3 regions of the Serratia sp. TSA_7 genome follow, and region 3 is predicted to be linked to each of the others. Evidence: predicted binding sites of a transcription regulator. Region 3 holds the regulator's gene; each other region holds the start of a gene.

Region 1 (3,284 bases), on a different contig from region 3:
TGCCCTGCACGGTGCCGCAACGAATGGTCACGACCCATTCGCCGTTGCCTTCGGCATCGCACCAGCCGACAATGCCGCCGAACAGGCCGCGATCAAAGGGTTCAAGCTGTTTGATCACCTGATGCGCAAGCCGGGTTGGCGTGCCGCACAAAGCCGGAGTCGGGTGCAGCAGGCAGGCCAGCGAAAGCGCATTTTCCGCCCGGCTGGCGGCTTCGCCATCGATAGGCGTAGACAGATGCCACAGCGTGGTGGTGCTCAATAATTCAGGGGATGACGGGATGTTCAAGTGGCGGCAGCGGTCGGCCAATACCTGGCGCATGCCTTCGGTGACGAACTTGTGCTCATAAAGGTCTTTGTCCGACACCAATAGTTGTTGGCTGATTTCACGGTCCCGCTGCGGATCGGCATCGCGGCGGGCAGAGCCGGCCAGCGGATTGGAATGGAACTGCGCGCCGAATTTGCGCAACAGCAATTCCGGGCTGGCGCCCACCAGTGCCCCCTGCTCCAGCGGCACGTGGAAGTGGAAACCGTTAGGGTTCTGGGCAATGATGCGCGCCATCAGCGCCTGGCGATCGACAGGTTCGCGGGTTTCAATCTCCAGCAGGCGCGACAGCACCACTTTATCCAACCGGTCGCCACGGGTAGCCTGCACCGCATCGGCAACCATCTGCATGAAAGGCTGCTGGGCAGGCACTTCGGTTTGCCGGGTAATTTCCGGCAAGGAGTCCTGCGGCTGCGTTGCGCCGGCCAAAAAGGCATCGCGTTCAAACCACTGAGTTTGCTGGGGAATAAACAACGCGGAAGGTTGATGAGTATCAAAAGGAATGGCGCCGCAGAGTACCGGGTTCTTCACGCCGGCCAGTTTCGCTTCGGCGAAAGCGTGCCGCACTTCTCGCTGGAACTCCCCATTCACCTGGTCCCCGCCCGCAGCGGGCAACGTGATTTTGGCGAAGCAACCTTGCGTACTCAGGCTACGGAAAGGAGAGGTAAAGAAGAAGCCCGCGGTGGGCGAAACGCCTGCAGTATTCAGTTCGCTCTCCTTGCTTTGCGGTTTCTTTTGGCCGGCACCCTTTACAGTCACGCTCATCGGTACTCCATTTCTCTTCGTGAATGATAACAAACATAATAATGATTATCATTTAAGTTTGACCGCGTTAAAGTACCCTTGGAAATTTGCCATGTCAATAATTGTAAACAGCTCTTCTCCTCTTCATCGTGGTAGAAAATCAGCAGCATAAATTATATAAATGATAAGTATTACTATTTAAAACCTAAGGACTTTCTTTATGAAGAAGAACCTGATCTTCGGCCTGGCGCTGTTCGGGCTAGCGGCAATCAGCGCCGCTCACGCCGCCGATGCCGGCTGGCCGCGTAACATTGAAACCTCACGCGGCGTGATCACCCTCAATCAGCCCCCTGCCCGTATCGTTTCTACCAGCGTTACCGTCACCGGCACCCTGCTGGCCATCGACGCACCGGTCGTCGCCAGTGGGGCAACCACGCCCGGCAGCCGTCTGGCGGACAAACAGGGATTCTTCCGTCAATGGAGTGACATCGCCGCACAGCGCGGCGTCAAACGCCTGTACATCGGCGAACCCAATGCGGAAGCCATCGCCGGCGTTGCCCCGGATCTGATCATCATCTCGGCCACCGGCGCCGATTCCGCCCTGCGCCTGTACGATCAGCTCTCTGCCATCGCCCCGGTGCTGGTGGTCAATTACGACGACAAAAGCTGGCAAGAGCTGGCCGCAGAACTGGGCCAGGCCACCGGGCATGAAGCCCAGGCGCATAAGGTCATTGGCGATTTCGATGCGCGTGAAAAAGCGCTGAAACAGCGCATGACGCTGCCTGAACAGCCGGTCTCCGCGCTGGTGTTCGGTTCGGACGGCAAAACCGCCAATCTGTGGACCGCCGATTCCTCTCAGGGGCAGATGCTTAAACAGCTCGGCTTCACTCTGGCGGTACCGCCCGCCAAATTGAACAACAGCCGCAGCATGGGCGTGCGCAAGGACATTATTCAGTTGAGCGGCGAGAACCTGGCGGAAGGCCTGAACGGCCAGACGCTGATGCTGTTCGCCAACGGCGACGCCGACGCGCAACGCCTGCTGGCCAATCCTTTACTCGCTCACCTGCCGGCTGTGCAGCACAAACGGGTTTATGCGCTGGGCAACGATACCTTCCGGCTGGATTATTACAGCGCCGGCAACTTGCTGACGCTGTTGGAAAAACAGTTTATTTCTCGGTAGTCTCGCTGGCGGGCTGGAGGCTTTCCTCCTGCCCGCCGCTGCCCACCTGGCGCAAACCGCGCATGGCGAAAGCCAGTACCACACCCAGCACCGCCACCCCAAAACCAAAACTGGTCGACGTCATCGCCGGCAGCATAAACGCCCCCATTGCCCCCAGCAGTAACGCCCCCAGCGCATCGCCCACGACGTTTTGCGCCGTCCACAGACCATTGATGCGCCCCAGGAAGGCGTCCGGCGTCAGGTTCTGAATCAGCCCGTATTGCAGCAACGAGTTCACCGCACTCAGGTAACCAAAAATCACCAGGAAAAACAGCGCCAAACCGTACCACGGCATCAGACCGAACAGACCGATGGCGACGAACGCACCTATCGCCGTCGTCAACATCATCCAGCCCGGCCGCGCTACGTGAGCGACCCGGCCGCTGGTGAACGCGCCAATCGCCGCGCCGAGCGGGACTGCGGAATACATAAAGCCCAATTGCGCTGCGCTGACGTGCCACATGCCGGACATCGCCGGATATAGCACCCGCACCGCACTGGCCATGGTCAGCAGCGCGCCGATCAGCGCCACCATACCTATTACCCGGTTGCGGAACAGGAAGCCGAAACCGCCGGCCAATGCGCGCAGCGGGTGTTCGCGCGGTTGTGGTGGCGGTGCTAACTGCGGCAGACGCAGCAAGGGGATCAACGTCAGCAACGTGCCCAACGCCGCCAGGCCGTAGTTCCACATCACGCCGGAGTGAGCGATCACCAGGCCCCCGATCGCCGGCGACAGGATCGAGCCAAAACGCACCGTCAGCATACTGATGGCACCGGCCTGAACGATGTTTTCACGCCCCACCAACGCCGGCGTGGCGGCCAGCAGCGCCGTCACCCCGACCGCGCCGAAGAAACCGTCCCATACGGCCAGCAAATAAATCGCCGTTAACGAAGGGGCCGGCAAGGCAGCGTTCACGCACAGCCCGATAAAGCCAATGCCGCAGGTGGAGCGAGCAAACAGAATCAAACGGCGGCGCTCGTAGCGATCGGCCAATACGC
Region 2 (3,284 bases), on a different contig from region 3:
GCCCCATTCCAGATTGTTGCTGGTCTCAGTGTTCAGATCGGCGTTGCCGATCAACGCATACTGCGCCGTGCCCGCATAGCTGGAGCCGAGATTCCATGAGCCGTACAGCTGGCTGGCGTTCGGGAACTGTGCGCCACGCTTGTACTGCAGATAGGTCATCAGCGCCGGCGTAATATCGTACTCGACGCTGAGAGACGGCAATATCTGGGTGTCGGTGTTGCTTTTGCCGTATAACGTTTCCAGCTCGGACTCCGTCAACACCGTGCTGCCGGTGGTCAGGCTGGTCAGGTTCTGCGGCTTGGTGCTTTGGTGAGCCACGCGCACGCCCGGCACCACGGCAAAACCGTGCCCGTCGAGATCAAATTGGATCTTGTCCTGCACAAAACCGCCCAACGCGTAGCTGCGGCTGTCTGATTCCGGTTGCATGATGGCCGTGAACGCGCTGGGAGCCGGCTCTTCACGGAATGGCCGCTCGGTCTCGGTTAACCTCGCGTTTAACCCTCCGCTCAACGCATGACGCCCCAGCGTTTTGGTTATCAGCGTTTCAAAGCCGTAGGTATTGACGTTGTAGTCGGAGTAAACCCGCTCCATGCTGCCGGTACTGGTGGGCATGTAAGTGTTGTCATGCGCCTGGGTCTGTTGGTAATAGGCTTTTGATGTCAGGGTATCGACGAAATCATTGTACGGTGTCCATTCATCTTTCAGGCTCACTCCCCAACGGCGCGTATTGCTCTGCTGTTGGGCGGTACCCAGGATGGCGCTGCCGGCCGAGTTCCAACTGTCGTAATGGGTATGGTTGACTTTATCGTAGTAATCCACCGTGCCGGTGAGTTTGTGTTCGTCATTTGGCTGCCAGATACCGGACGCCATCAGCGCATTGGAATGCCAGTTGGCCGGGTAAGCCTGGTAAGTGCCACTGTTGTTGCGCGTTTCCTGGCCGTCGCGGCGGCTATAAACGAAAACCCCGCGAAGTTGATCATCGCCCGCAGCTGCGGTAATGCCGTTGTGCCAACTGCGGTTGGACGAGTCGTAATCGCTCTGGTAACCAAAGTAAGTCTGTTTGGACGGCGACAGGTACTGATCTGCCGACTTCGGCGAAAACGAAACAGCGCCGCCGATAGACGTATTGCTACGTTCAATCGAGGTCGCTCCCGATTCGATCTCCACCTGGCCGTACATGTAAGGGTCAATATAGTCCCTGCCGATGCCAAAGGTGTTAAGGCCGGCTCGGCTGACATAGCTGCGCCCGGTGGCGTCTGGCTGCGGAATGCCGTCGACATCCAGGCCGACGCGATTGCTCTCCAGGCCGCGAATGTTATACCCGGTGTAGCCGCTGCGATCGAAACCGCTTTTGCCCGAGGACGATCCCCCACTGACGCCCGTGGCGCTAATCAGCGGTTCATAACGCATGATCGAACCGAAATCATTTCCCCCTTTTTTCTGCATGTCTTGCGCGCTAATCGTGGTTATTGTCCCGGCCTTTTTCTCAATCACGGGCGCGACAACCGTTATTTCCTCTTCATTTTGCGTGGTCTTTTCTAATGGCGTTTTATTTATTTCAGCATTAGCGTTAAGGGAACTGCCGATCAACGTCCCCCACAGGATGGAATGCCCGATAATTCCCTGGTAATTAAAAGTTTTGCACATGTATTAACCCTGCAATAATTATTGGTATTTGCTCGCAGTTGCTTCGCCCCGGTAATTAATCGGGATCAAGGGTATTAACGAAAATTAACAATTTTATAAGAATGGTCTTTCTGCGTAGACTTAATAAAAGCATGTTAATGATAATGCTTATCATAAGCAATATCATTAAAACCCTATTATTTGCATTGGTGAGAGATTTCCTAACCGCTTACGAAATCCTTACAAAGCGGTTCAGGCAGTCAGTGTGCGAAAGGAGCGTCATAAGGGGAGCGAATAAAACCATAAGAGAACGGTGGGCATAACCCACCGCATGAGGCTTAAACAATAAAGTCCGTGGCGGCATTCGCCTGTCCGACGATGTGCACCAGGAAGTCCGGCCCGGCATTGCCATGGATATTCAGGGCTAACTCGCTCAAATGAGTTTGCGCGTTGTAAGACAACAATGCCTCTCCCGCCTGGCCGCTGAGGTTCTCAACGAAATGAATAAAGTCGTTGCCTTTATCGCCATGGTTAAAGAAGGAAAGATCGATTTTGTCGATACCGGTCTCAAAGTCCAGGATCTTGTCAGGCGATGTATAAGGTGAATCACTCACGGCGGCGAAAACGAAAATATCCTTTCCGCTGCCCCCTGAGAGTTGATCTTGCCCACCTCCGCCATAAATAACGTCATTACCGGCGCCGCCCTTGATAATATTGGCGGCGTTATTGCCGACAATCACATCATTGCCCGAACCGCCGATGGCATTTTCAATGGTGACGCCCGCCGCGATGGAAATATTGCCCTTCAAACCGCCGACATCGGAAAACGATCCGGCGGTCAGGTTGATGCGCTGATCCTGAGAATAACCCGAGAAATCAAGCGTATCCTTGCCGCCCCCATCCCATACCGAGAAAACCAGCTTCTGGCTGCTGTCATTCGCCGTATAGAAGTCTCTGCCGGTATTGGAATGGAATCCATAAACGCTATCCCCGGCGCGGGTGCTGGTATTGGCGCCATACAGATACTGAATCGCGGCGATATCGTCAACCAGTGGCGCAGCGGCATAATGGCCGCCGTTATCGCCGCCGGTGTAGGATTCATTCCAATAGCTCATCACGCTGAATTGGCGAGTGTCTTCGGCATAGGTTGGAACTGACTTGTAGGTGGCTCCATCACCGGCATTATAATCGCCGGGGTGATCCAACCCCAGGGTATGCCCAATTTCGTGGGTGAACGTCAGCCGGCCATAGTTGCCTAAATCAGGGTACAGGTTGGCGTAAACGCCGTCTCCGGTATCGGCGACATCATAATTGACGTTATACCAACTCTGCCCTGCGACATGCTGTCCGCTGTAGTCGTTGCCTGCTTGCGTAAAGGGCTTAATCGCATAAGCCTGGCCCGTCCCTTCGTAATTGCCGAAGGTAATATCGGATTTATGGCCTGGGGCCACCTCGACAAAGGTAATGTTCGCCACGTCCGCCCAGGATTGCAGCGAAAGCTTGGCCTGCGCCTGTTGCTCGGCAGTAAACGCGCTCAAGCCTGTCTCGCGGTCATCTGCTCTGAAAAAGACGGAATTTAAATTAGTCTGATTATAATCCCAGTCAGGGAAGGAATAGGTGACCGTCGCGCCCTGGCCGGTAATATGCACACCATTCCA
Region 3 (3,284 bases):
CAGGTGGATTGGCAGCTTGAGCAACCGACGGATCTGGCGCGCCACGCGGAAATATTTACCGTCGATGAAGTGCCGCGCATGGCCTATCCGGCGCAGATAAGGTCCGATATCGATCACTACCATTACTATTCGGTGCTGTCCCATGACCGCGCGCTGGATCGGGTGAACCAGCTTTTTGGCGAGTATTTGATAGCCGATAACCGGCGGCAGATCGACGAGGGCAATTACTGGCGGTTAACCGTCGGAGCGGGCGATGCGGCATTGCCGCTAGCGCAGGGCGGGCTGCATTTTCTGCCGGGGCGGCAAGCTGGCGAAGCGGACAGGATCCGCATGGCGAAGCTGCTTTTTGCCACCAGCTACCTGGAATACTGCTCTGCCGGCAACCCGGCCGGGATGGATCTGGTATCGCTGCAGCAGGCGCAAAATATCGACCCCTATCTGGACCTGATTACCCTGGCTTACGATCGGTGCGGGGCGTTTATCGGATTTTTCACGGCGGCGAGTCTCGACGAGTTGTATGGCGTTGAGGCGAGCTATCTATATCGCGATGAAATAAAGCCGCTTGATGAGGCCTACGACGATTTTGTGCACAGCCAGTGCGGTGCGGACGATTACTTTGTCTGCAGCCTGGCCATCGAGAGCCGATTCCGCGGACAGGGCTATTTTACCCCCCTGTTTGCCCTGATTAAGCAGCAGGCGCAGCAGCGCCGGGCGAAACATATCGTGCTGTGCGTATGGCAAAGCAGCGATGCCTGCCAAATCTACCTGAACAAAGGGTTTCGCGTTCGTGGCGTTTTCGACTATGCCTGGCCGATTTTCTTCGATCGGCTGCTGTCTCTTGAATATGCATTGTGACGAGTTTGCCCATCCGCGTGTCGGCGGGTGAGTTGACGGTGACGTGAGCGTCAGTGGGAAGTGAGAGAAGTACCGTGGAGAAGTGCCGCTGCAATTGTTGTCTTTCTGATGTGATTTTCCCCGGGCCTGTCCGGGGATTTTTTTGCCCTCATCTGGAGGCATAAAAAAACCGCCGTTAAGGCGGTTCTCAATGCCGGTTTAGGGCATTATTTTTTGTCGTGCAAGGTGTCGTCTTCACGGCAATCACCGATTTCACAGTGACCATACAGGTAGAGGCTATGGTTGGTGAGCTTGATGCCGTGCTGCTTGGCGATATCACGCTGACGCACTTCGATAGACTCATCGCTGAATTCGATCACTTTGCCACAGTCCAGGCAAATCAGGTGATCGTGGTGATGCTGTTGGGTCAATTCGAACACGGATTTGCCGCCTTCGAAGTTGTGACGGGTCACAATCCCGGCATCATCAAACTGGTTCAGTACGCGGTAAACCGTCGCCAGGCCAATTTCTTCGCCCATGTCGATCAGTTTTTTGTACAAATCTTCCGCACTGACGTGATGGCATTCCGGATTTTGCAGTACTTCCAGGATTTTGAGTCGCGGAAGCGTGACTTTTAGGCCGGCCTTCTTCAATGCGGTGTTGTTGTCAGTCATGCGGATTCAGTCCTGTTACTATGCTAATCAAGTTGAGGCATTCTTGCCTGTGGCATCGGTCGGCACAAAGAGTTAATTGCGTGTCATTATAGAACCGGTTGCCCTAAATGGAAACCGCCGGTTGTTAACAAAGATATCATGGCACAATTGCATGTTACACACGCAACGTCTTGATGGATGGGATAAACCGATATCTCAGTCTACCTTGACGATGTGGGAAGTTACAAACATGTAGCTTCTATTGCAGAAATCCGTGCTGCCGATGAACGGCCCTGCTGGCAACACTATGCACTTTGCAGGGCTTTTGTTCAACCTTTGAGGGTTAGCCGACGATATCGGCTAGGCTCAGTTCTTCGCTGATCTGCTTCACCCAGGCTGCGACGCGTTCGTTGGTCAATTCCGGTTGACGATCTTCGTCAATCGCCAGGCCGATGAAGAAATTGTCATCCGCCAACCCTTTCGATGCTTCGAAGTGGTAACCCTTGGTCGGCCAGTGGCCTACAATCGCGGCGCCGCGTGGCTCGATGATGTCGCGGATGGTGCCCATCGCATCACAGAAATATTCCGCATAGTCTTCCTGATCGCCACAGCCGAACAGCGCAACCAGCTTGCCGTTGAAATCGATTTCTTCCAGCGTCGGGAAGAAGTCATCCCAATCGCACTGGGCTTCGCCGTAGTACCAGGTAGGAATACCCAACAGCAGAATGTCGAAAGCTTCCAGATCCTCTTTGCTGCTTTTGGCGATGTCGCGGATTTCCGACACCTCTTTGCCAAACTGCTGCTGAAGAATTTTCTGGATCATCTTGGCAATGTTTTCGGTATTGCCAGTGTCGCTGCCAAAGAAAATGCCTACATTAGCCATATCGCGTATAACCTTTAAATTCAATTAATTGCATTGCACGATGTTAGCGTTGAACGCGATAACACCGATTAAAATGATGACATGGCAAGAATCTGCCTCTTACCGGTAAGTGCGTATCATGCCAGAGATTTACCCCGGGGTTTTATCGCGTTTATGCGATGCCGGGAGGAATAAAACGGTGTTGATCGGTGTCATCCATAACACCGCGCCGCATGTGCGGCTGCAAAGATCAATGTTCCGGCTGTTCATCCGCCAGTTGTGCCAGCAGCATTTGCTCAATAAGCTCGCTGCGGCTGATATTGCGCTGTTCCGCCAGTTTGTTCAGGGCGTCCACCGCATCCGCGTTGATTTTCAGTTCCACACGCCGTAAGCCACGGACTTTATCGCGTCGAAGCTGATTACGCTTATTGATTCTAAGCTGTTCATCTCGGGATAGCGGGTTGGTTTTCGGGCGCCCCGGACGGCGTTCATCTGCGAACAGATCCAGCGTCGTGCGATCCGTTTGTTCTTTTGCCATAGGTAGCGGTACTGCAAGGGAGTTTGCATCAAAAAGCGTATACGCTTCCGGACGGTTCGGTTAACACACTTCGGGCCAATAAACCCTAACCCAAATTTACCCCCAGCCTGGCGTTACTGAACACGCTGAGCAGGGCGGCAAAATTATAGCGCGCCATATTACCCCAGCAGATAGAGCAACGACAATGTTTAACTGAGCCGAAAACGCGCTAAGCCGTTATCTTTAGCGCGTTTTTTCGCCAGAGGGCGGTTTTTATTCAGGCTTCGTCGAGAAAACGGTGGATGGCGCGCAGTACCGCCTCCGGTTTTTCCGCGTGAACCCAGTGGCCTGTGCCGGCAACCACGTGCGCTCGCGCCTGCGGGAACTGACGCGCGATATCTTGACGGTAGCTGTCCTG

The links. The regulator Fur, encoded in region 3, represses iron uptake genes when iron is present. The targets are predictions, from matches to a motif close to ATAATAATGAGAACNACTATCAA.
Positions count from the first base shown of each region.
Region 1: ACUTQW_RS12090 (isochorismate synthase) is a predicted target of Fur. The motif match lies at 1,117-1,139, and genes of this name have one in related genera.
Region 2: ACUTQW_RS05145 (TonB-dependent receptor domain-containing protein) is a predicted target of Fur. The motif match lies at 1,779-1,801, and genes of this name have one in related genera.

Region 1 covers NZ_JBQZFU010000002.1:681,097-684,380, forward strand. The annotation lists gene ACUTQW_RS12090 (isochorismate synthase) at 1-1,087, opposite strand, end outside; gene fepB (Fe2+-enterobactin ABC transporter substrate-binding protein) at 1,287-2,246, shown strand; gene entS (enterobactin transporter EntS) at 2,233-3,284, opposite strand, start outside.
Region 2 covers NZ_JBQZFU010000001.1:1,058,377-1,061,660, reverse strand. The annotation lists gene ACUTQW_RS05145 (TonB-dependent receptor domain-containing protein) at 1-1,647, opposite strand, end outside; gene ACUTQW_RS05140 (serralysin family metalloprotease) at 1,965-3,284, opposite strand, start outside.
Region 3 covers NZ_JBQZFU010000004.1:194,949-198,232, reverse strand. The annotation lists gene ACUTQW_RS15995 (glycosyltransferase) at 1-855, shown strand, start outside; gene fur (ferric iron uptake transcriptional regulator) at 1,062-1,508, opposite strand; gene fldA (flavodoxin FldA) at 1,831-2,370, opposite strand; gene ybfE (LexA regulated protein) at 2,600-2,887, opposite strand; gene ybfF (esterase) at 3,144-3,284, opposite strand, start outside.